DNA from 2 places in the Streptomyces sp. NPDC024687 genome. Region 1 is predicted to be linked to the other one. Evidence: predicted binding sites of a transcription regulator. Region 1 holds the regulator's gene; the other holds the start of a gene.
What was found. The regulator HspR, encoded in region 1, represses chaperone genes until heat shock. The targets are predictions, from matches to a motif close to TTGAGNNNNNNNNNCTCAA.
Positions count from the first base shown of each region.

Region 2: the regulator HspR is predicted to act here: its motif matches at 2,330-2,348, upstream of lon (endopeptidase La).

Region 1 is NZ_JBVHLJ010000005.1:448,495-460,158, reverse strand. It holds gene ACZ39I_RS22265 (helix-turn-helix transcriptional regulator) at 1-630, shown strand, start outside; gene ACZ39I_RS22260 (helix-turn-helix transcriptional regulator) at 593-1,621, opposite strand; gene ACZ39I_RS22255 (circularly permuted type 2 ATP-grasp protein) at 1,953-3,494, shown strand; gene ACZ39I_RS22250 (alpha-E domain-containing protein) at 3,491-4,423, shown strand; gene ACZ39I_RS22245 (transglutaminase family protein) at 4,426-5,268, shown strand; gene ACZ39I_RS22240 (sugar ABC transporter substrate-binding protein) at 5,301-6,404, opposite strand; gene ACZ39I_RS22235 (fibronectin type III domain-containing protein) at 6,645-8,294, shown strand; gene ACZ39I_RS22230 (heat shock protein transcriptional repressor HspR) at 8,369-8,815, opposite strand; gene dnaJ (molecular chaperone DnaJ) at 8,821-10,002, opposite strand; gene grpE (nucleotide exchange factor GrpE) at 10,048-10,704, opposite strand; gene dnaK (molecular chaperone DnaK) at 10,701-11,664, opposite strand, start outside.
Region 2 is NZ_JBVHLJ010000003.1:555,547-567,210, forward strand. It holds gene ACZ39I_RS14430 (rhomboid-like protein) at 1-554, shown strand, start outside; gene ACZ39I_RS14435 (GNAT family N-acetyltransferase) at 520-1,272, opposite strand; gene ACZ39I_RS14440 (GNAT family N-acetyltransferase) at 1,488-2,162, opposite strand; gene lon (endopeptidase La) at 2,371-4,785, shown strand; gene ACZ39I_RS14450 (lysozyme) at 4,886-5,719, opposite strand; gene ACZ39I_RS14455 (MarR family winged helix-turn-helix transcriptional regulator) at 5,951-6,445, shown strand; gene ACZ39I_RS14460 (hypothetical protein) at 7,590-8,378, opposite strand; gene ACZ39I_RS14465 (sensor histidine kinase) at 8,751-11,486, shown strand; gene ACZ39I_RS14470 (roadblock/LC7 domain-containing protein) at 11,483-11,664, shown strand, end outside.

The DNA of each region.
Region 1 (11,664 bases):
ATCGGGCAGGCCATTCACCGGGCCGTGGCGGACTCCTCGGGTGAGGTCCTCACCATCCAGCCGCACACCAGTCAGACCCACTCCCCGGCCGGGATCCACGCCGAGGCCTTCGTGCGCGACCAGGCCCTGCTCGACCGTGGCGGCCGTATCCGCGCGCTCTACCAGCACACCCTCCGCCACGCGCCCAGCATTCTGTCCCGCTACGAGCGGCTGCGGGGCGATGTGGAGGCCCGCACCCTCGACGAGGTCACCCAGCGTCTGATCGTGATCGACCGCGCGGTCGCCTTCATCCCCGCCAACAAGGACCGCACGCTCGCCCTGGAGATCCGCCACCCGGCCATCGCCGACTTCCTCGCCACCACGTTCGACCGCCTGTGGCGCCTGGCCACGCCGATGTATCCCCGGGCCGTCCACCCGCCCTCCCCCGAGGGCATCACGCCCCGCCAGCGCGCCATCGCCGCGCTCCTCATCGAAGGCCACACCGACGCCGTCATCGCCGACCGGCTCGGCATGAACATCCGCACCGCCCGCGTCCACATCGCCAAACTCGCGGCGACGCTCGGCAGCGAGAGCCGGGCCCAGCTCGGCTACCTCATCGGACGGTCCGGGATTCTTGACCGGGAAGCGTGATCGGGGGCACCGCGGTGGGGCCGTCCAGGCCCACCTGCGCTATCCGGACGCCCAGTTGCGTACGACTGGCCGCCCCCAGCGTCTCCGACAGGCGGGCGATATGGGCCCGGCAGGTGCGCACGCTGATCCCCAGCCGTTCCGCGATCACCGCGTCCTGGTGGCCCTCGGCCAGCAGTGCGGCGATGGACTGCTCGCGATGGGAGATGCCCTCGATGCCGGTGTCGGGCAGGGGGGCGGTGAGGGGGATCGCCAGGCGCCACAGCCGCTCGAAGACCGTGACCAGGTACTCCACCAGCGCCGGGTGCCGCAGTTCCAGGGCGAGGGTGCGGTCGGCGTTCGCGGGGATGAAGGCGACCTTGCGGTCGAAGAGGATCAGCCGGTCGATGACCTCGTCCAGTGTCCGCGCCTGCACCGAGCCACCCATCAACTCCAGGTAGTTCAGGAGCCCTTGGCCGTGCCGGGCGACGTGGGTGTAGAGGTCCCGCATCCGTACGCCCCGGCCGCGCAGCGCCAGCGCCCGGTGCAGGCCCTCCGTCAGCTCGTGCTCGGGACGGATGCCGCCGGGCTGGACCGTGAGGACCTCCGTCGTGCACGCCTCGGTCGCCTCGTCCATCGCGGCCTGGATCCGGGAGAGACCGTCGAGGACCCGGATCGCGGTCCCCTCACCGGCGCCCGGCACCAGACTGGGTCCCAGGCCCGCGTACCGCTCCACCGCCGCGACCGCCGCGCCCACCCGCCGCTGGCTCGCGCTGACCTCGTCGTGGACCTCGCGCAGCAGCCGGGTCATGACCTCCTGCGGTGCCGTCGGCACCAGCCAGTCCATGTCGTCGGGGTCCGGGTGGAGCAGGGCCAGCTCCAGCAGACAGGGCACCGGCCCGGCGTCGGCGCGGGGCACGCGGCCGCGCCGTACGGCCCGGGAGTACACCCGGTCCCCGGCCTCGCACAGCCGGTCAGCACCGTGTGGATGGTCGTCCGTCCCGAGCCCGGTCATTGCCCATCCCACCCCCGGTTCCAGCGTCTACCGCCCTCTTGTCCTGTTTCCCCAGCGGAGCGTCGAAGCCCCCTCGGCGGAGCAACTATGCGCGGCCCGGACCGGCTCCGCAACACGGCTCCTCGGGTCAGGGGCGGGGAAAACAGCCGGTATACCCCGTTACCTACGGCCCTCCGCCCGCTCTTCTGCAACAAGCTGACGGTGACGCGGCCACCCTCACGAGTGTCTCGCCAAGGCCCTTCGCCCCCGGCCGGAACCGTCCGCTCCGCGCGTCAACTGCCGGAAACCGCGCAGTGATCACCCCGTTACGTGCCGCACTTAACGTCAGGTCATGGCGGACATATTTGACGCATACGCGTTGGCCGACGCGTGGGACGAGATGTTCGAGCGGCCGGGCGAGGTCAGGACCGCCTACGAGCCGGTACTGGCCGCGCTCCAGCCGATCGAGCCGAGTGAACTCAGGTTCCGGGCCGACCAGATGGCCCGGGCGTTCACCGACCGGGGCGTGACCTACGCCTTCGCGGGCGAGGAGCGGCCCTGGCCGCTGGACCTCGTGCCCCGGATCCTCGACGCCCTGGAATGGGATCTCGTGCGCCGCGGGGTGAGCCAGCGGGTCCGGGCCCTGGAGGCCTACCTCGCGGACGCCTACGGGCCCGCCCGCGCCTTCGAGGACGGGGTCGTGCCCTGGCGGCTGCTGCTGAACTCCCCGCACTTCCACCGGGCCGCGCACGGGCTCGAACCCGTGGGCGGCGTGCGCATCCATGTCGCAGGCATCGACCTGGTCCGGGACGAGCAGGGCGACTTCCGGGTCCTGGAGGACAACGTCCGGGTTCCCAGCGGCGTGTCGTACGTCATCGAGAACCGGCGCGCCATGACCCGGGTCTTCCCGTCCCTCTTCGCCGAGCAGCACGTGGTCCCCGTCGACGGTTACGCGCAGAAGCTGCTCGCCGCCCTGCGCGCGGCCGCGCCCGACGGCGTCCAGGACGCCCGGGTCGTGGTCCTCACCCCCGGCCCCAGCAACGCCGCCTACTTCGAACACGCCCTGCTCGCGAGGCTGATGGGCGTGCAGCTGGTGGAGGGGCACGACCTGGTGTGCCGGGGCAACCGGGTGTGGATGCGCACGACCCGCGGAGAGGTGCCCGTCCACGTCGTATACCGGCGCCTGGACGACGACTTCCTCGACCCGCTCCACTTCCGCCCCGACTCGGTGATCGGCTGCCCGGGCATCCTCGGCGCGGCCATGGCGGGTCATGTCACCCTCGCCAACGCGGTCGGCAACGGCATCGCGGACGACAAGCTGCTCTACACCTACGTGCCGGACCTGATCCGCTACTACCTCTCCGAAGAACCGATTCTCCCCAATGTGGAGTCCTTCCGGCCCGACGAACCCGGCCAGCTCGAGGCCGTCCTCGACCAGCTCGACCAGCTCGTCGTGAAGCCCGTCGACGGGGCCGGCGGGCAGGGCATCGTCATCGGGCCGAAGGCCGACCGCGAAACGCTGGAGAGGACTCGCAAGGCCGTGGCCGAGAACCCCCGCGGCTTCATCGCCCAGCGCCCGGTCGCCCTGTCCACCTCCCCCACCCTCGCGGGCGAACGCATGGCCCCCCGCCACATCGACCTGCGCCCCTTCGCCGTCAACGACGGCAACGACATCTGGGTCCTGCCGGGCGGCCTGACCCGGGTCGCCCTCCAGGAGGGCAACCTGATCGTCAACTCCAGCCAGGGCGGCGGCTCCAAGGACACCTGGGTGCTCGCCGAGGGCCCCGCGGAACCGCCCACGCCCGCGAACGGAACCGCCCGCCTGGACATCGCCCCACGTCAGCACGGTCCCGACGGCACTCCCACCGTCGTACAGGAAGGGGGACAGCAGTGAACGACGTGATCCTCTCCCGGATAGCCGAGGCACTGACCTGGACCGGCCGGTACGTCGAGCGGGCCGACAACACCGGCCGGATCCTCGACGCCTATCTGCACCGCCTCCTCGAGGACCCCTGGCGCGACGAGGACCTGGCCTGCCGGTCGCTGTACGCGATCCTCGGGGTCGACGCGGGCGGCCCCCGGGTCGACATGCAGCAGGTCCTCGACCAGCTCGCCTTCGACGCCCGCTCCACCTGCTCCATCGAGGGTGCGCTCGGCGCGGCCCGGCTCAATGCCAGGAGCGCCCGTGAGGCCGTCTCCTCGGAGATGTGGGAGTGCCTGAACTCCACCTGGCACGCCCTGGCCGACCAGCGCCTCGCGGCCCGCCGTACCGGCCCCTACGCCTATCTGGAACTCGTACGGCGGCGCGCGGCCCTCTTCTTCGGGCTCGCCGACTCCACCATGAGCCGCGACGACAGCTGGCGTTTCGTGGTGCTCGGCCGGAGTCTGGAGCGGGTGGACATGACCGTGCGGCTGCTGTCGGTCCGGGTCCTGGACGCGGCCCACGCGCCCGACTGGCCGACCCTGCTGAGCGCGTCGGGCGCCGACGAGGCGTACGCGCGTGTGTACGGCGGCTTCGGCGACACCCCGCGCGTGGCCGAATTCCTGCTCCTGGACCGGGACTTCCCGCGCTCCGCGCTGCACGCCCTGACGACGGCGGAGGAGTGCCTGACCGCGCTCGGCCGCCCCCGCCAGGACCCCGCGCGCCGCCCCATCGGCCGGATGCGCACCCGCCTCGAATACCTCGACCTGCACGCTCTGGAGGAACAACTCCCGCTGCTGCTGGGGGACTTGCAGAGCGCCTGTATGGCTGCCGCGGAGGCGGTGGCGGAGCGGTTCTTCCCGTACCAGGGGCCCGTCGAATGGGCCCAGGAAGGAGCGTGAGCATGACCAGCCGCCTCCGGATCAAGCACGTCACGCACGTCTCGTACGCCCAGCCCGTCGCCTCGTCCCACAACGAGGTCCGCATGACCCCGCTGACCCTGCCCGCCCAGACCACCCTGGACTCCCGGGTCACCGTCAGCCCGGCCACGCCCATCTGGTCGTACTGGGACTACTGGGGCACCCAGGTCACCGGCTTCGACCTGATGGACCCGCACGGCCATCTCACCATCACGGCCTCCAGCCTGGTCGAGACCCACCCGGCGGGCCCGCTTCCCGTGCCGCCCGCCTGGGCCGAGCTCGCCCGGCAGACCGCGGACTCACGCCTGTTGGAGTTCCTCGACCCGACGGTCCGGACGACCGTCCCGGCCGCACTGGTCGACAAGGCACGGGAGCTCGCGGCCGGCCTCGACGTCCACGGGACGGCGGTCGCCGTGTCCGACCTCGTCGCCGACCGGGTCTCCTATCTGCCCGGCACCACGGGCGTGAACACCTCCGCCGCCGAGGCCTGGGAGCAGGGTGCCGGGGTCTGCCAGGACATCGCCCACGTCACCCTCGCGCTGCTGCGGGGCGTGGGCCTGCCGACGCGGTACGTCTCCGGCTATCTGCATCCCGAACGGGACGCGGAGCTGCACCGGCCGGTCGCGGGACAGAGCCACGCCTGGGTCGAGTACTGGGCGGGCGAGTGGTGCGGCTACGACCCCACCAACCGGGTCCGGGCCGACGAGTCCCACGTGGTGGTGGGCCGGGGCCGGGACTACGACGACGTGACCCCGCACAAGGGGATCTACCGGGGGGTGCCGGGGGCACCGCCGGAGGTGACGGTGGAGTTCACGCGGGTGGCGTGAACTCCGGGAGGGGCGGGGAGGGGCCGGGCCGGTTACTGCAGGCCCGCCGCCGCGCAGGCGCTCTTGTAGGCCGAGGTGCAGATGTCCTTGACGGTGTAGATGCCGTCCTTGACGACCGTGCTCTTGATGTTGTCCTTCGTCAGCGCGACGACCTGGACGAGCTGGGCCGGGATGTCCTTGTCGGTGGGGCTGTCGACGCTGTCCGAGGCGAGGGCGTCGAACTGGATGCCCTTGCCCTGGACCTTCGTCACAGCCATCTCGGCGGCGGCCTCGGCCTCGTCCGGGTACGGCTTGTAGACGCTCATGTACTGCTCGCCCGCGACGATCCGCTGCACCGCGGACAGCTCCGCGTCCTGGCCCGTGATGGGCGGGAGCTTGCTCATGCCCGCGTCCCCCATCGCCTGGATGGCGGCGCCGGCCATGGCGTCGTTGGCGGAGTACACGGCCTTGATGTTGCCCTTGCCGATCGCGCTGATCGCCTCGGCCATGTCCTTCTGCGCGGTCTCGGGCTTCCAGCCGTCGACGTCGTACGTCTTGGAGATCGTCACCTTGCCGTTGAGCTCGGACATCGCGCCCGCCTTGAACTGCCCGGCGTTCGGGTCGGACGGCGAGCCGTTGATCATCACGATCTTGTCGGAGGTGTCGATGCCGGAGCCGATCGCCTCGATGAGGGAGCGGCCCTGCACCTCGCCGACGAGCTCGTTGTCGAAGGAGACGTACCCGTCGATCGGGCCCTCGGCGAGACGGTCGTAGGCGATGACCGGAATGCCCGCGTCCTTGGCCTTCTGCACCATGCCCGCGATGGCGTGCGAGTCCACGGCGTCCAGCAGGATGACGTCGACCTTCTGGTCGATCATCTGCTGCATCTGCCCGGCCTGCTTCTTGGCGTTGGCCTCGCCGTTGGCGTAGACGGTCTTGCCCTGCTTGTTGGTGAGCTGGGCGACCTTCTTCTGGATGATCGGGTAGTCGAACTCCTCGTAGCGGGTGTTCGTCTTCTCCGGCATGAGCACACCCACGGTGATGTCGTTGCCCTTGGTCGGGCTCGCCTCGCTCCCGCTCGCGGCGCCGAGCGCGCCACAGGCGGCCAGCGAGAGGGTCATCGTGGACGCGGCCACGGCTATGGCGATACGACGCATGGGGCTGCTCACTTCTGGTGCTTTCAGGACGCGGGCGCGGCATTGCGGCCCATGTGTCTGAAAAGCCAACGCGGGGCCGCCCATCGACGTCAAGCGGAATCACTTAACGAGTGCGCAACGCCACTCTCCGCCGATGGTGTGAAGACTTGGCGCGAACACTAGTACAACCAACTTCACACCTCGCGAGTCGTGATCACAGCAGCCGCACAACTGCTGTTCCCCGTACGACCAGAGGACCGAATGAAGTCAGCCAGCCGGACGACCGCAGCCGCCGTCGTCCTCGCCACCGCCGGCACCCTCGTCTCCCTGACGGCGGCCCCCGCCTCGGCGGCCGTGTCGTGTGCCTCGCCCGTGTTCCAGCGCCAGTTCTACGCGAACACGAGCCTGTCCGGCACCCCGAAGAAAACGGACTGCGACACCGCGATCGACCAGAGCTGGAGCGGCGCCCCCGTCTCCGGCCTGCCCAAGGACAACTTCGGTGTCCGCTGGACCGTGACCCGCGACTTCGGCTCCGGCGGCCCCTTCGCGCTCGGCGCCACCGGCCTGGACGGCATCCGCGTCTACCTCGACGGCGTCCGCAAGATCGACCTGTGGAAGAACGTCTCCACCACGGTCAACAAGACCGCCAACGTGACGATCCCCTCCGGCAAACACACCCTGCGGATCGACTACGTCAACTGGACCGGCGCCGCCAAGGTCAAGGTCACCTACACGCCCCGCACCTCCGCCGACGTCGACAAGGTCAAGCCCCTGGCCCCGACGGCCCCTTCGGTCTCCTACGACAAGGCCACCGGCACAGCCAAACTCACCTGGGCGAAGAACAAGGAGATGGACCTCGCCGGCTACCGGGTCTACCGGCGGCTGAAGGGGACCTCCTTCGGCACCAAGCCCCTCGGCACGACCACCTCCACCTCGTACACCGACACCGCCCTGCCGGTGACCGGCGACACGTACTACTACGAGGTTCGCGCCTACGACAAGGCCGGCAACGAGTCCGGCGGCACCGCCGACCAGGCCGTGACCACGGTTGACCGCACCGGCCCGGCCGCGGCGACCGGGGTGACCGCGCTGGGCACCACGGCGGGCAACTCCGTCACGTGGCAGGCGTCCTCGTCCAAGGACGTCGACCACTACGAGGTGTGGGGCGCGCCTGTGGGACTGTCCGACCCCGACGGGCCCCAGCCGGTCTGGGGGACCTCCTGGACGGACGTGACGGCGGACGCCGGGACGGCGTACGCGTACAGGGTGCAGGCCGTCGACACGGCCGGGAACTTCGCGCCGGTCTCCGACCCGGCCACCGTCACCCGTCCCGTCGCCTCGGCGGTGCCCGCCCCGACCGGAGCCACCGGCACACCCGCCGACGCGTCCACCACGCTCGCGTGGACCGCGGCCGACGGCGCCACCGGCTACAGCGTCTACCGGCGTACCTCGGTCAACGGCGCCTGGAGCCTGCTGGGCAGCGCTGCGGGAACGTCGTACGAGGACACCTCCGCCCCGCAGGGCAAGGCCTCCTACTACGTGGCCGCCGTCGACGCCCAGGACGCCGACTCGGTGCCCTCCGCCGAGGTCACCGTCGACCGGCTCACCCCGGCCACCGCGACCGGCCCGGCCGCGCCGAAGCTGACCCTGGTCACGGAGGGGGTGCCGGCGCGCGCCCCCGTCCAGGTCACGGCGGCCCCCGGCGCGGGTGACGAGGGACGCGTCCTGAAGGGGTACTCCTGGGAGATCTCGGGCGCCTGCGGCGACAGCGGCATCCGGTTCTCCACCACCGGCGCCCTCTCCTGGACGGCCCCCTGGAACGGCCCCTGCGTCGCCGAGGTGTACGCCGTGGACGCCTACGGCCGCCAGGGCACACAGAGCGCCTCGGTGGAGTTCTTCAGCGGCCGTTGACACACCCCACAGCCGCTGACGGCGCACGAAGAAGGGGCCCGGAGAGATCTCCGGGCCCCTTCTTCGTGCTGTGCCTAGTCCCTGGCCTTCTTCGGCCGCCACACCACCAGCGCGCTGGTCTGCTGCACCTCCTGGTACGGCACCAGGTCACGGCGGTACGACGCGTGCACCGCCGCCTCACGCTGCTGCATGGCCGCCGCGGCCCCTTCGACAGCCGCCTGGAGCTCGGCCACCCGGGACTGCAGCGCCGCGACCTGGTTCTCCAGCTCGATGATGCGCTTGATGCCCGCCAGGTTGACGCCCTCGTCCTGCGACAACTGCTGCACCTGGCGCAGCAGTTCGATGTCCCGGGCCGAGTAGCGCCGGCCCCGGCCGGCGGTGCGGTCCGGAGACACCAGCCCCAGACGGTCGTACTGGCGCAGCGTCTGCGGGTGCAGTCCGGACAGCTGGGCCGCCACCGAGATGACGTAGACCGGGGTCTCCTCGGTCAGTTCATACGGGTTGCGTCGACGACCGTCCATCTAGATCATGCTCCCTTCGCGGCCTGGAACAGCTCCGCCCGTGGATCCTCACCCACGGTCGCCTCGCGATACGCCTCCAGCGCGTCACGAGCCTTCCCCGACAGCTCGGTCGGGACACTCACCTCGACGGTGACCAGCAGATCGCCCCGGGTGCCGTCCTTGCGGACCGCGCCCTTGCCCCGCGCCCGCATGGTGCGGCCGTTGGGCGTGCCCGGGGGCAGTTTCAGGGTCACCGAGGGGCCGCCCAGCGTCGGCACCTTGACCTCGCCGCCGAGCGCCGCCTCCGAGAAGGTCACCGGGACCGTCACCGTGAGGTTGTCGCCCTTGCGGCCGAAGACGGGGTGCTCAGCGACGTGCACGGTGACGTACAAGTCGCCCGCGGGGCCGCCGCGTTCACCGGGCGCCCCCTTTCCGCGCAGCCGGATCCGCTGCCCGTCGGACACGCCCGCCGGGATACGGACCTGCATGGTGCGGGAGGACTTGGCCCGCCCGGAGCCCTTGCAGATCTCGCAGGGGTTCTCCGCGATCAGGCCGCGGCCCTTGCAGTCCGGGCAGGGGTCCGTGAGGGAGAACCCTCCGCCGGAGCCCCTCGCCACCTGGCCGGTGCCCACGCAGGTCGGGCACACGCGCGGGTTGCCGTTGGCGTCGCCGGTGCCCGAGCATGCCTTGCAGGGGGCCTGCGAGGACATCCTGAGCGGGACCGTCGCACCCTCGATCGCCTCGGTGAAGCTGAGGCTGACCTCGGTGTCGATGTCCTGGCCGCGCCTGGGCTGGACGCGCGTAGTTCCGGAGCTGCCCCGGTTGAACAGGCCTCCGAAGACGTCTCCGAGTCCGCCGCCGAAGCCGCCGGCTCCCTGGGCCCCGCCCTGGGCGCCGCCTCCGAAGAGGTCGCCCAGGTCGAAGTTGAAGGAGCCGCCCGCGCCGCCCGGCCCCGGGCGGAAGCCGCCGTTGCCGAACAGGGCGCGGGCCTCGTCGTACTCCTTGCGCTTCTTGGGGTCACCGAGGACGTCGTTCGCCTCGGAGATCTCCTTGAAGCGCTCCTCGGCCTTGGTGTTGCCCTTGTTGGCGTCCGGGTGGAACTCGCGGGCGAGCTTCCGGTACGCCTTCTTGATCTCGGCCTCGGTGGCGTCCTTGGGGACGCCGAGGACCTTGTAGTAGTCCTTCTCGATGAAGTCCTTGGTGCTCATCCTCGACGTGCCCCCTTTCCGGTGTCCCGATCGTTCTCTTCGACCTCAGCCCTCCTCAGGGCCGTTGTCCTTGTCGTCGCCGGCCTCGGACCCGTCCTCGGCCTTGACCGTCTGCGCGCCCGGCTGCGGCTCGGCCACGGCCACCCGCGCGGGGCGGATGGTGCGCTCGCCGATGCGATACCCAGGCTGCAGAATCGCCACGCACGTCGTCTCGGTGACGTCGGGTGCGTAACTGTGCATCAGGGCCTCGTGGATCGTCGGGTCGAAGGGCTCGCCCTCCTTGCCGAACTGCTGCAGACCCAGCTTCGCCGCGACGGTCTCCAGCGATTCCCCGACGCCCTTGAAGCCGCCGACGAGTTCACCGTGTTCGCGTGCGCGGCCGATGTCGTCGAGCACGGGCAGGAGTTCGGTCAGGAGGTTCGCGATGGCGATCTCCTTGACCGTGATCCGGTCCCGCTCCACGCGGCGGCGGTAGTTCTGGAACTCGGCCTGGAGCCGCTGGAGGTCCGCGGTGCGCTCGTCGAGCGCCTTGCGCGACTGGTCCAGCTGGGCCGTCAGGCCGGCGATCTGCGCTGTTGCGTCCCCGGCCGGGGCCGCCCCCGCCTCCGAAGAGGGGTCGGCGGCCTTCGGCTCGGCGTCGTCGGGGGTGGCGCCGGAGGGGACGTCGGGCTTCTCGTCGAAGCCCGGGGTCTCCTCCGTCACGCGGCACCGTCCTTGCGCTCGTCGTCCACGATCTCGGCGTCCACGACGTCGTCGTCCGCCTTGGCCTCGGAGGCACCGGCGTCCTCGCCGCCGGCGGCCGCTCCGGCCTGGGCGTCGGCGTACATGGCCTGGCCGACCTTCTGGGAGACCGCGGCGACCTTCTCGGTCGCGGTGCGGATCTCCGCGGTGTCCTCGCCCTTGAGCGCGGCCTTCAGCTCCTCGACGGCGGACTCGACCTCGGTCTTGACCTCACCGGGGACCTTGTCCTCGTTGTCCTTGAGGAACTTCTCCGTCTGGTAGACGAGCTGCTCGCCCTGGTTGCGGGTCTCGGCGGCCTCGCGGCGGCGGTGGTCCTCCTCCGCGTACTGCTCGGCCTCCTGGCGCATCCGGTCGACCTCGTCCTTCGGCAGCGAGGAGCCGCCGGTGACGGTCATCTTCTGCTCCTTGCCCGTGCCCAGGTCCTTCGCGGTCACGTGCATGATGCCGTTGGCGTCGATGTCGAAGGCGACCTCGATCTGCGGGACACCGCGCGGGGCCGGCGGCAGACCGGTCAGCTCGAACATCCCGAGCTTCTTGTTGTACGCCGCGATCTCGCGCTCGCCCTGGTAGACCTGGATCTGCACGGACGGCTGGTTGTCCTCGGCGGTGGTGAAGATCTCGGACCGCTTGGTCGGGATCGTCGTGTTCCGCTCGATGAGCTTGGTCATGATGCCGCCCTTGGTCTCGATACCGAGGGACAGCGGGGTCACGTCGAGGAGCAGGACGTCCTTGACCTCACCCTTGAGCACACCGGCCTGCAGGGCGGCGCCGATGGCGACGACCTCGTCCGGGTTGACGCCCTTGTTGGCGTCCTTGCCGCCGGTGAGCTCCTTGACGAGCTCGGCGACGGCGGGCATACGGGTGGAGCCACCGACGAGGACGACGTGGTCGATCTCGTTGATGGAGACGCCGGCGTCCTTC
Region 2 (11,664 bases), on a different contig from region 1:
TCGCCGCGCAGCTGGACCCCGCCCTCGTCCACACCCTGTACCAGGGCTCCAGCACCGATGTCGCGCACCTCGTGCGGATGCCCGTCCTGGTGCTGGTGGCCAGCGCGCTGTGGATCGCGGGCGGCATCCTCTCGTCGTACGCCCTCGCCCTGCTGTTCGTCCTCACCGCGCTGGAGCGGCGGATTGGCGGAGTGCGTACGGCGGGTGTCTTCCTGCTCGGGCATGTCGGGGCGACCCTCGCCACGGAGGTCCCGACGGGCCTCGCGGTCCTGGCCGGGCAGCTGCCCGCCAGTTCGCTGCACCGCCTCGACTACGGCGTCAGCTTCGGCGTGGCCGCGAGCCTCGGCGCGCTGGCCGGACTGCTCCGGCCGTGGCTGCGCTGGCCGTTGCTCGCCCTCTTCGGCTGGCTGTTGCTGACCGACCTGATCGCGTTCACCGACCCGATGACCGACTGGGGTCACCCGATCGCCCTGGCGATCGGTGTCGCGACCTGGCCGCTCCTGCGGCGCCGCGGCGGGGTCAGCGGGCCGGCGGGGTCCAGACGTACGGCGTAGTCGTGGTCACCGCGTGGAAGCCGAGCCGGCCCAGGATGGGCGCGCTGTCGTCCGACGCGTCCACGTGCAGACAGGTGACCCCGCGGGAGACGGCGAGAGCGGCGCGTACGGCGACCAGGGAGCGGTAGATGCCCCTGCGCCGCCACTCGGCGAGCGTGGAACCGCCCCACAGGCTCGCGAACTCGGTGCCCGGGCGGAACGCCAGCCAGGCGGCGCACACCACTTCGCCGTCCGCCTCGGCGACGTAAACCGCGATGTCGTCCGGCGCGGTGGCGACCCGGCCGATCAGGTCGTCGGCGAGCCAGCTCCGGTCCTGGCCCCACACCGCCGACTCCATGGCGGCGATGCGGTGCATGTCGGCGTCCGCCGTCACGCGGCGCACGGTGACGCCTTCCGGGAGCTCGGGCTGTCGTACGGCCAGCTCGGCGGCCCGGCCGACCAATACCGTCTCCCGCTCCTCGGGCACGAAACCGGCCGCGCGGAGTCGTTCGGTGAGGTCGGCCGGGGTGTCGTGGGAGCGGGTCTTCCACTCGACGGCCTCGCCGCGCGCCGCGAAGAAGTCCCGTTGCCGCGCGATGAGTTCGTCGAGCGCGTCGCCCTCCACGCCGAGGTCGCGCGGCCCGCTCACGAACCCGCGGAACTGACCGACGATCCGCAGCAGCGGCCCGTCCTGCTCGTACGTCACCCCCGCGGGCGGGGTGGGAGGAGCACCGCGCATCTGGTCGTCGTAGGCGGAGAGGAGGGGGTGCGTGCCTGCCGTGATGATGGTCTGCCTCTCGGTCGTGTCGGTCGCCCCACGCGCGTGCCTCGTGGCCGTCGGGAAGAGGGAGGGCCGGCCCGGTGTTGTCCGCCGTGCGGCCGGTGGGAACCACCGGAGCATGACAGAGACCGTCCTCTGCCGTCTCCGGATTTCCCGCGGGCGGTGACGGGCCGTCACTCGGCGTCCGGTCCTACGAACTTCGCACTGGTGAGCGGAGCTTCCATATGCCAGCCCAGAGCCTCGTACAGGCCCCGGCCCGCGGGCGTCCCCGCCAGCACGCCGGTCTGCGCCCCCGTGGCGGCCGCCACGGCCTGGAGGGTGCGCATGACGAGACTGCCCAGCCCCCGGCGCCGATGGGCGGCCGCGGACTCGATCTGATCGAAGACGGCGGTGGCGCCGGTCGGGGCGACCTGGCCGCGCGCCGCGAGGGAACCGTCGGGCGCGGCGACGAGCATGCGCGTGACGCCGCCGACGGTCCAGGTGCGCAGCCGGTATCCGGCGGGGGCGACGGGCCGTTCGGCCGCCGTGGTCGTGGTTGTGGCCGTGGTCAGGGGGACCGTCATGAGGAAGCCGGGTTCGGGATCCACCCACCAGCCCTCGCCGAGCCAGCCCCCGACCACCTCCGGGTCCTGGAACACCTTGAGCCACACCCCGGCCCCTGTCACCCCGTCCGCCACCTGGCGTACGGCCTTCTCGTCCACGTCGTCGCCCAGCGCGTCGAAGACGTGCCGCGACACATGTGCGAGCTGTCCCACATCGATGGTGAAACCCCACGGCTCACGCTCCGGAGCCGCCGCTCCGCGGGACACGACCCAGCCGGTCACCCACGCCTTTACGACTCCGTCCATGACATCCATGACATCCATGACATCCCCCTGTAATGGCCGCTAGCGGTATGTGGCTATTACTCGTCCGGTACCGGGCGACCATAGGGCCCGAACCGCCGATTCCGGCAGTCGTGATCGCCGACAGCGAACAGGCAAACGGGTGGGGAACATTCGAAGGCCGTGGAGCATTGAGTCGGCATAGCTCAACTTGACTGCCTAAGGGGAGATCATGGCTTCGACGTCCACACCGCTCACCCTGCCCGTGCTGCCGCTCGACGACGAGGTCGTGCTGCCCGGAATGGTGGTTCCGCTGGACCTGAACGACACCGACGTGCGCGCCGCGGTGGAGGCCGCCCAGGCCGCCGCCCGCTCGGAACCCGGAAAGCCGAAGGTCCTCCTGGTGCCACGCATCGACGGCACCTACGCGAGCACCGGTGTGCTCGGCACCGTCGAGCAGGTCGGCCGGCTGGCCGACGGCGACCCCGGCGCGCTCATCCGCGGCCGGAGCAGGGTGAAGATCGGTGCGGGGACCACCGGCCCGGGCGCCGCGCTGTGGGTCGAGGGAACCACGGTCGACCAGACCGTCCCCGACCCGCTGCCCGGCCACGCGACCGAACTGGTCAAGGAGTACAAGGCACTCGCCACCGCCTGGCTGCGCAAGCGCGGCGCCTGGCAGGTCGTGGACCGGGTGCAGGCCATCGACGACGTGTCCACCCTCGCCGACAACTCCGGTTACTCGCCCTTCCTGACCACCGAGCAGAAGGTCGAGCTGCTGGAGACCGCCGACCCGGTCGCCCGTCTCAAGCTCGCCACCCAGCAGCTGCGCGACCACCTCGCCGAGCAGGATGTCGCCGAGACCATCGCGAAGGACGTCCAGGAGGGCGTCGACAAGCAGCAGCGGGAGTTCCTGCTCCGCCGTCAGCTGGAAGCCGTACGCAAGGAACTGCGCGAGCTCAACGGCGAGCAGGAGGGCGAGGAGTCCGACGACTACCGCGCCCGCGTGGAGGCCGCCGACCTGCCTGAAAAGGTGCGGGAGGCCGCCCTCAAGGAGGTCGACAAGCTGGAGCGGTCCAGCGACCAGTCTCCGGAGGGCTCCTGGATCCGCACCTGGCTGGACACCGTCCTCGAACTGCCGTGGAACGAACGGACCGAGGACGCGTACGACATCCAGGGCGCCAAGGAGATCCTCGACGCCGAGCACGCGGGCCTGGAGGACGTGAAGGAGCGGATCACCGAGTACCTGGCGGTGCGCAAGCGCCGTAACGACCGGGGCCTCGGGGTCGTCGGCGGCCGGCGCGGCGGTGCCGTGCTCGCGCTCGTGGGCCCGCCCGGCGTCGGCAAGACCTCGCTCGGCGAGTCCGTCGCGCACGCCATGGGCCGCAAGTTCGTCCGCGTCGCTCTCGGCGGCGTCCGGGACGAGGCGGAGATCCGCGGCCACCGGCGCACGTACGTCGGCGCGCTGCCCGGCCGGATCGTGCGGGCCATCAAGGAGGCGGGGTCGATGAACCCGGTCGTCCTGCTCGACGAGATCGACAAGGTGGGCTCCGACTTCCGCGGCGACCCCGCGGCCGCTCTCCTGGAGGTCCTGGACCCGGCGCAGAACCACACGTTCCGCGACCACTACCTGGAGGTCGAGCTCGACCTGTCGGACGTCGTCTTCCTCGCCACGGCCAACGTGCTGGAGGCGATCCCGGAGGCGCTGCTCGACCGGATGGAGCTGGTCCGGCTCGACGGGTACACCGAGGACGAGAAGATCGTCATCGCCCGTGACCACCTGCTCCCGCGCCAGCTGGAGCGGGCGGGCCTCGCCAAGGACGAGGTCGTCATCGACGAGAGCGCCCTGCGCAAGCTCGCCGGCGAGTACACGCGCGAGGCGGGCGTCCGCACCCTGGAGCGGTCGATCGCGAGGCTGCTGCGCAAGGTGGCGGCCCAGCACGAACTGGGCGAGCGGGAACTGCCGTTCACCGTCACGGACGAGGAGCTGCGCGGTCTGATCGGCCGGCCGCACCACGTGCCCGAGTCGGCCCAGGACCCGGCGGAGCGCCGGACCGCGGTCCCCGGTGTCGCCACCGGACTCGCGGTCACCGGAGCGGGCGGGGACGTGCTGTTCGTCGAGGCGTCGCTGGCCGACCCGGAGACGGGCGCGGCGGGTCTGACGCTGACCGGCCAGCTGGGTGACGTGATGAAGGAGAGCGCGCAGATCGCGCTGAGCTTCCTGCGCTCGCACGGCGCTGAGCTCGAACTGCCGGTCGGCGACCTGAAGGACCGGGGCGTGCACATCCACTTCCCGGCGGGCGCGGTCCCCAAGGACGGCCCGAGCGCGGGCGTCACCATGACGACGGCGCTGGCCTCGCTGCTCTCCGGCCGCCTCGTGCGCACGGACGTGGCCATGACGGGCGAGGTCTCGCTGACCGGCCGGGTCCTGCCGATCGGCGGCGTGAAGCAGAAGTTGCTCGCCGCGCACCGCGCCGGGGTGAGCACCGTCATCATCCCCAAGCGCAACGAGGCCGACCTGGACGACGTCCCGGCGGAGGTGCTGGACAAGCTCGACGTCCACGCCGTCACCGACGTCCGTCAGGTCCTGGAGCTGGCGCTGTCCCCGGCCAAGAACGGGGCCGTGCCGGAGGTCCCGGTGGCGGCGTGACGCCGTAGCCCGTCAGAGGGTTGCGGCCGCCGGCACCGGTTGAGGTGGAGGCCCGGGTTCTCGTGAGGGAGGCCCGGGCCTTCGCCGTAGCCGGGGCGGGTCAGCCGTTGGCCAGCGCCTGTACGCGGTCCGGGGCGCCGTTGAAGCGGTCGTGGTCGCCGACCGTGGGGCCGGTGGAGGTGTACTGCCACATGGTGTACGTGCTCCACCCGGCCGGGAGGGTGCCGGCGGTCGAGGCGTAGTGGGCGATCCAGAGCGGGTTGGCGGAGAAGCCGCCGTAGTTGCCGGTGCACTGGGTCCACCAGTTGGTGGCCGTGTAGATGACGGCGTCGCGGCCGGTGCGCGCCTTGTACCGGTTCAGGAAGTCGCGGATCCAGGTGACCATCGCGCTCTGCGACTTGCCGAAGCAGGCGTCGCCGTACGGGTTCCACTCGATGTCAAGGGTGCCGGGCAGGGTCCTGCCGTCCTGGTACCAGCCGCCGCCGCTGTCGACGAAGTAGTTGGCCTGTGTCGCGCCGCTCGTGGTGTCCGGGGTGGCGAAGTGGTAGGCCCCGCGGATCATCCCGATGCCGTGGGCGCCGGTGTACTGCTGGGAGAAGTAGGGGTTCGTGTAGTACGTCCCCTCGCTCGCCTTGGTGTACGCCCACCGGACGCCGCTGTTCCACAGGGTCGGCCAGGCGACGTTGCCCTGATAGCTGGCGACGTCGACCCCCTCCGTCTGGGTGGCACGAGTGTCGGCGGGCAGACCGTCCTGGCCGTCGTGCGCTACGACGCCCATGCCCATGTGGGCGTCGCCGCGGGCCGGGGTGGCGGTGGCGTCGGGGGCTTCCGCGGCCGGGGCGGGGGCCGCGAGGAGCAGGGAGAACGCGGTGAGCAGGAGACCTATGAGGAAGAGGCGTCGGGGACGTATCTGTTCGGGTCTGCGCACGGGCATGGCGTGCCTCCGGGGGCTCGATGACGCTCGGTGGGACATGACTGAGTGACCTCTGGGGATGACGTGGGCATGCCAGTCACCTCTCTGAAGACGCTCCGCACGAGGACGACGGGTCGGGAAGTGGGACCGGCGGCTGCCATTGGTCCAGCCCTGCGAAATACTTACGGGGCTGCGGTGATGTCGCAATCTGGCGGAACATTCACGGCCGGGAAATTCAAGGCAGGGGCTGACGTGCACGAAGAGGAAAACGGCGGCGGTGTCCCGGGCGGGGCCGACGTGGCGCCGAGCGGTGTGGACAAGCCCGGATTCCTGGCGCTGGAACGTGAGTTGACCGTCCTGCTGCGCCGCGCCCGGGCCAACCAGGGGGAGATGGCCCGCGAGGTCCACCCCGACCTGGAGTCGGCGGCTTACGGGCTGCTCGTCCGTCTGGATGAATGCGGCCGTCAGCGCGCCACCGAACTGGCCGCCTACATCGGAGTCGGCAAGGCCACGATGTCCCGTCAGCTGCGCGCCCTGGAGGACCTGGGCCTGGTCGCCCGCGCCCCGGACCCGGCGGACGGCCGGGCCTGGCTGGTCGACCTCACGCCGGAGGGCCGCTCCCGTGTCCAACGGGTCCGCGACGCACGCCGGGCCCGGTACGCGGGCCGCCTGGCGCACTGGGACTCGAGAGAGGTGACGGAACTGGCGCGACTGCTGCACCAGCTGAACCGGGGCATGGAGAAGTAGGCGGGGGTGGCGTTCGACCATGTGAGGTAGCGGGGCGTCCGTTGGTGGTGCCGTTGAGCAGGCCGTGCGGTGGTCTGCTCCGAGCGGGTGCCGTTGCCCTCCGCTGGTCTGGTCCGGCTGGGTGTCCGTGGTGGTGGTGCCGGGTGGGTGCCGTCGAGTGCGTGTGGTGGTCTCGTCCGGCCGGGTGTTCCGTCGAGGTGGTGCCCGGTTGGCACCGAGGGCGCCGCACGGCGGTCTGTTCCGCCGTGCCGGTCACCGGTCGACGCAGTCGAGGACGCCGTGCAGGGTCCGCTCCGACTCGGCGTCCGCGGTATCGCTGCCCAGCCGACGCACGCGCGTCCGCTCCGCCGGGCCGTGCCCCGGCCGCCAGGGTTCAAGGTGACCGGTTTCGGGCCGGTCGGCGACCGCCCGTGCGGGCCGACGGGTCGGGGCTTCTCACACCGCTCGGCGGGACGCAGTCCTGGGCCCGTGTCCTCGCCATCGTCCAGCGTTCGGGGTGCCCCCGCTCACGGGCCGGCCGGTGACCGCGCCGGTGCGGGCGACGCGGCTGGGGGTTGCCCACCGCTCCGCTGGACGCAGTCCTGTCCGTGCCGCCAGCCCCGTCGGGGCTCGGGGTGACCAGTTCGCGGGCTGGCGGCAACCGCCCGTACGGGTCGACGCGGCAGGGCTCTCCGTACTGCTCGCCGGGACGCAACCCTGGTCCCGCCTTCGCTCGCCCATGGCCCGGAGCTACCAGTGACTGCCCGTACCGACCGACGTGGCCGGGGTTCCCCCACCGCTCGCCGGGACGCACTCCTGGTTGTGCCCCCGACTTCTCAGGGACCGAGGCGCCGTGCGGGCCCGTGCGGTCACGGGTCCCGGGCTCTCCGTACCGCTCACCGGGACGCATCCCTGGTCCTGCCTCCGATTGCCCAGGGCCCGGAGCTACCAGTGACTGCCCGTACCGACCGACGTGGCCGGGGTTCCCGCACCCCCCCGGCGGGACGCAACCGTGGCCGTGTTTCCGCCATCCAGGGCTCGGGCTCACCCGTAACCGCCCGTACCGACCGAGACGGCCGGGCTTGTCGTGTCGCTCGGCGGGACGCAGTCCTGGCCGTGCCCCCCGACCTTCCAGGGCGGGCCGGTGCGGACACCGTTCCCGGGCTCAGAGTTCCGCGTACACCACCGTCGCGTCGTCGTGGGTCTTGCTGCGGCCCAGGTGCGTCCGGGGCTTCGCGTCCGCCCGCTCCAGCTCCCGGACGCGGTCCACCAGGGACTGTGCCCCCTCCTTACGGACGAAGGTGAAGCAGTCGCCCCAGCCGCCCTCGTGGAACTTCTCCACCCACCGCGCCGCCCCGTCCGTCAGCGCCAGCAGGGTGCGTACCGAGGACCGCGGCAGCACCCCCGTCACCGCGCGCCCCGACACCGACGGATCCGCCGCCGCCGTGAAGAAGCCGCCCTCCTTGTTGCGCAGGTGGGCGTCGATCAGCGCGTCCGTGGCCAGGGAGGCGCGGGGGAGACGGGAGAGACGGTCGTCCAGCACCGCGGTGACCCTGCCGTCCGGCGCCTCCACCAGCAGTGCCGAGTCCGACAGGACCAGGTACTCGACCGACTCCGGGGACCATCGCGCCATCACCACCGTCGCCTGCGGCGTACGCGGGTGAGAAAGGTCACAACCTTCACCATGTGTTTCCGCTGTGCGCGCGATGGCGCGGGACAGCACCTCGGCCGGCGGAACATCCATGAGCGAAACGGCCAGTTCGGTCAGCGCCCCGCCGAGCCGGGCCGTGAACCAGGGGACGGAATGCAGACAGCCGGTCGGACCGGCGGGCGGCGTGACACCGTCAAGGGCGATCAGTACGCCGCCCCGTCCGGACGCGGGGAGCGCGACGCTCGCGAAGTCCTCGTTGGGCCGCTGGACATCGCCGGGTTCCGAGACAAGTTCCGTACGCATTCGGCCAGTCTGCACGAGCCCTTCACAAGCTTCGCCAAAGCGTGGCAACGAACCCGGAATTGACGCAGTCGCGCAGGTCAGCCGCCAGGTTTGAGGTGGAATGGCTGCCGCCGGGCACGCGTGGTGGCGAATCCTGCCATCGGTCTTCGCCGGCGTCCAACCGGCCCGCCGCCCCGGGTCCGTGCGTGTGCCGCGGGAACTTGCCCGCCAACTCCCCTCCGGGGTTCACTCCTTCGGGTGGCGGCTCAGGCGATGGGCGACCACCGCCCACCGGCGCTGGGAGGGTCGGGAACCGTACCCCGGTGTGCACACCAGTTGACGGAGCGTCACCCCGGGCCCATGGGTATCACGAGTTCAGGAATGCGAGCAGCGGTGCAGAAGACGCGGCCTCGTCGCACAGGCAAGCAGACGGCCTCCGGCAACGGCGCGGAGCACACATCCGCCACGCCGGGCGCCCCCGGGACTCCTGTCGGCAAGGGCCGCCCCACCCACGTCCGCACCCGGCTGATTCTCGCCGCCGCCGTCGTGGCCGCCGCGATCGCCGGAGCCGGCGCCCCCTCCGTCGTCACCGCCTCCGGGGAACTGCACGACTCCCAGGACCTGGTGACGCTCGCCGAGCAGACCCAGGACGCCCTCGACCTCGCCCACGCGCTCGCCGACGAACGCGACGAGGTCACCCCCTACATCGCGGCCGGACGGCCCAGGACGAAGGCGCCCGGCGAGCAGTCGAGCGCCCGCGTCGACCGCCAGGCCGAGGAACTGCGCGCCGACAGCGACCTGTCCACGACCCTGCGCGCCGACCTCGACGACATCGCCGCCGTACGACGCTCCGCGCTCACCGGCAGGACCACCGCGCTCGAGACGCACAACGCCTACTCCGCCGCCATCACCGAACTGCACCGCCTCGCCGAGGAACTGGCCGAGAAGATGCCGGCCCGCGCCGGCTCCGGCGCCTACTCCCTCGCCGAGCTGGACTCCGCCGTACAGCAGGCCGCCGCCACCCGCGGACTGCTGCTCGCGGCGCTCGGCGTGCCGACGTCGACCGAGAGCGACTACGACCCGATCACCGGCCTGACCACCACCAGGAAGGTCTCCTCGGCCGCCGACGCCAAGCAGCGTGACGCGCTCAGCGCCGCCGCCCAGCAGGCCCGGCTGCGCTCCGACGCGGCCCTCGCCGACTTCCGGGAGTCCGCGCCCGCCGCCGCCAAGGCGAGCTACGACTCCACGGTCACCGGCCCCGAGGTCAACTCGGCCGACAAGTACCTCGCCGCCCTCACCGACCAGCCCACCCTCACCGACGGCGAACTCGACACGAGTGCCGGCAAGGTCGACGCCGCCCTGTCCGCCCGCGTCGACCTCATGCGCGGCGCCGAGTCCGCGCTCTTCGACCGCCGGGTCAAGGCGCTGGAGCAACTGCGCGACGACGACGTCACCGCGTTGGAGCTGCGGGTCGCGGTCCTCGGCGCCCTGATGCTGCTGGCCGTCGGTATCACCACCGCCATGGCCCGCACCCTCACCCGGCCCCTGTCCGTGCTGCGCCGCGGCTCCGCCCGGCTCGCCGGGGCCGAGGACCCCACGAGCGAGGAAGCGGTCTCCTTCACCGGCCGCAACGACGAGTTCGCCCAGGTCGTCCGCTCCGTCAACACCCTGCACGCGCACGCCGTCGCGCTCGCCGAGCGGATCGCCACCCTGGAATCCGACCGCAAGCACCTGGTCGGCCAGCGCCAGAAGATGGCGGACGCCCGCGAGCAGCTGAAGGAGGAACTCGCCGAATCCTCCGCCCAGTTGGAGCGGCTGCGCACCACCATCGGCGCCACCTTCGTCAGCCTGGCGCTGCGCACCCTCGGCCTCGTCGAGCGGCAACTGGCCGTCATCGAGAGCCTGGAGGAGCGCGAGCAGGACCCGGAGCGCCTGGCGACCCTCTTCAAGCTCGACCACTTCGCCACGGTCATGCGCCGCCACAGCGAGAACCTCCTCGTCCTGGCCGGCACGGAACACGTGCAGCAGAGCGCCGGGCCGGTCCCGCTCGTCGACGTGGTCCGCGCCGCCGTCAGCGAGATCGAGCGCTACGAGCGCGTCCGCATCGCCGCCCTGCCGCCGCACGCCCACGTGGCCGGCTTCGCCGCGGACGACCTCTCGCACCTGCTGGCCGAACTGATGGAGAACGCCACCTCGTTCTCCCCGCCCGACCTGCCCGTCGAGGTCTCCGGCTGGCTCCTGGAGAGCGGCGAGGTCATGCTCTCCGTGCAGGACGAGGGCATCGGCATGACCGCCGAGCGGATGACCACCCTCAACTCCCGCCTCGCCGACTTCGATCCCGAGGCCGCCTACGAGTCGCGCGAAGAGGGCGACGAGGGGCTGGGCCTCGGCCTGTACGTGGTGGCCCGCCTGGCCCACCGGCACGGCGTCCGCGTGCAGTTGCGCGAGCAGAAGCAGGGGGGTGTGGCCGCGGTGGTGGTCCTCCCCAAGCCGCTGCTCACCGCCGCGCCCGCGTCCGCCGTACCGGCCTCCGGCACCGGACCGGTCACCGGCGCGACCCACTCCTTCTCCCTCCCCGGCGCGGACGCGGAGGCCAACTCCAACGTCCTCAGCGGCCGTTCGGAGGGCGGCGACCCCCTGGTGGCGCTGGCCGAGAACGCCGTACGCGACGCAGAGGCGGAAGCGGAGCCGGAGTCGAAGCCGGAGTTGGAGTCCCCCGCCGAGACGACGATGGAACTCCTGGCCCCGGTACCGGCACAGGGAGAGCCGCACCCCGTACCGGAAGAGCCGTCGGCACCGGAACCCGCGGCCGCCGCAGTCGAGACCGAGACCGAACACACCCGCGCCGACGAAGAGCCCCTCACCGACAAGGGCCTCCCCAAGCGCACCCCCAGGATCACCGCACCCACCACCCCGGCCCCGCGCCGGCGCAACGCGTCCGTGGACGCCGACGCACTCCGCCGCAGGCTCGGCGGCTTCCACCGGGGGGCGGAAGCCGGCCACCGCGACGTGGCGGCGGAGATCAAGGAACAGACCGGCGAGACCCAGCTGCCGGCCGCAGAACACCGCACACAACGCACCGCATCCGAAGAAGCCACGGGGGGCACAGCCGAGGAGGCAAGCAGTTGACCGCGCCCAGTACCTTCGGACTGAGTCGTGAAGCCCGCAATCTCCACTTCCTGCTGACCAACCTCGTCGAGGAGGTCCCCGGCGTCCAGTCCGTCGCCGTGGTCTCCTCCGACGGCCTGCTCCTGCTCTCCTCCGACGCCGAGCGCAACGCGGAGGCACGCGAGGGGCGGGACGGCAA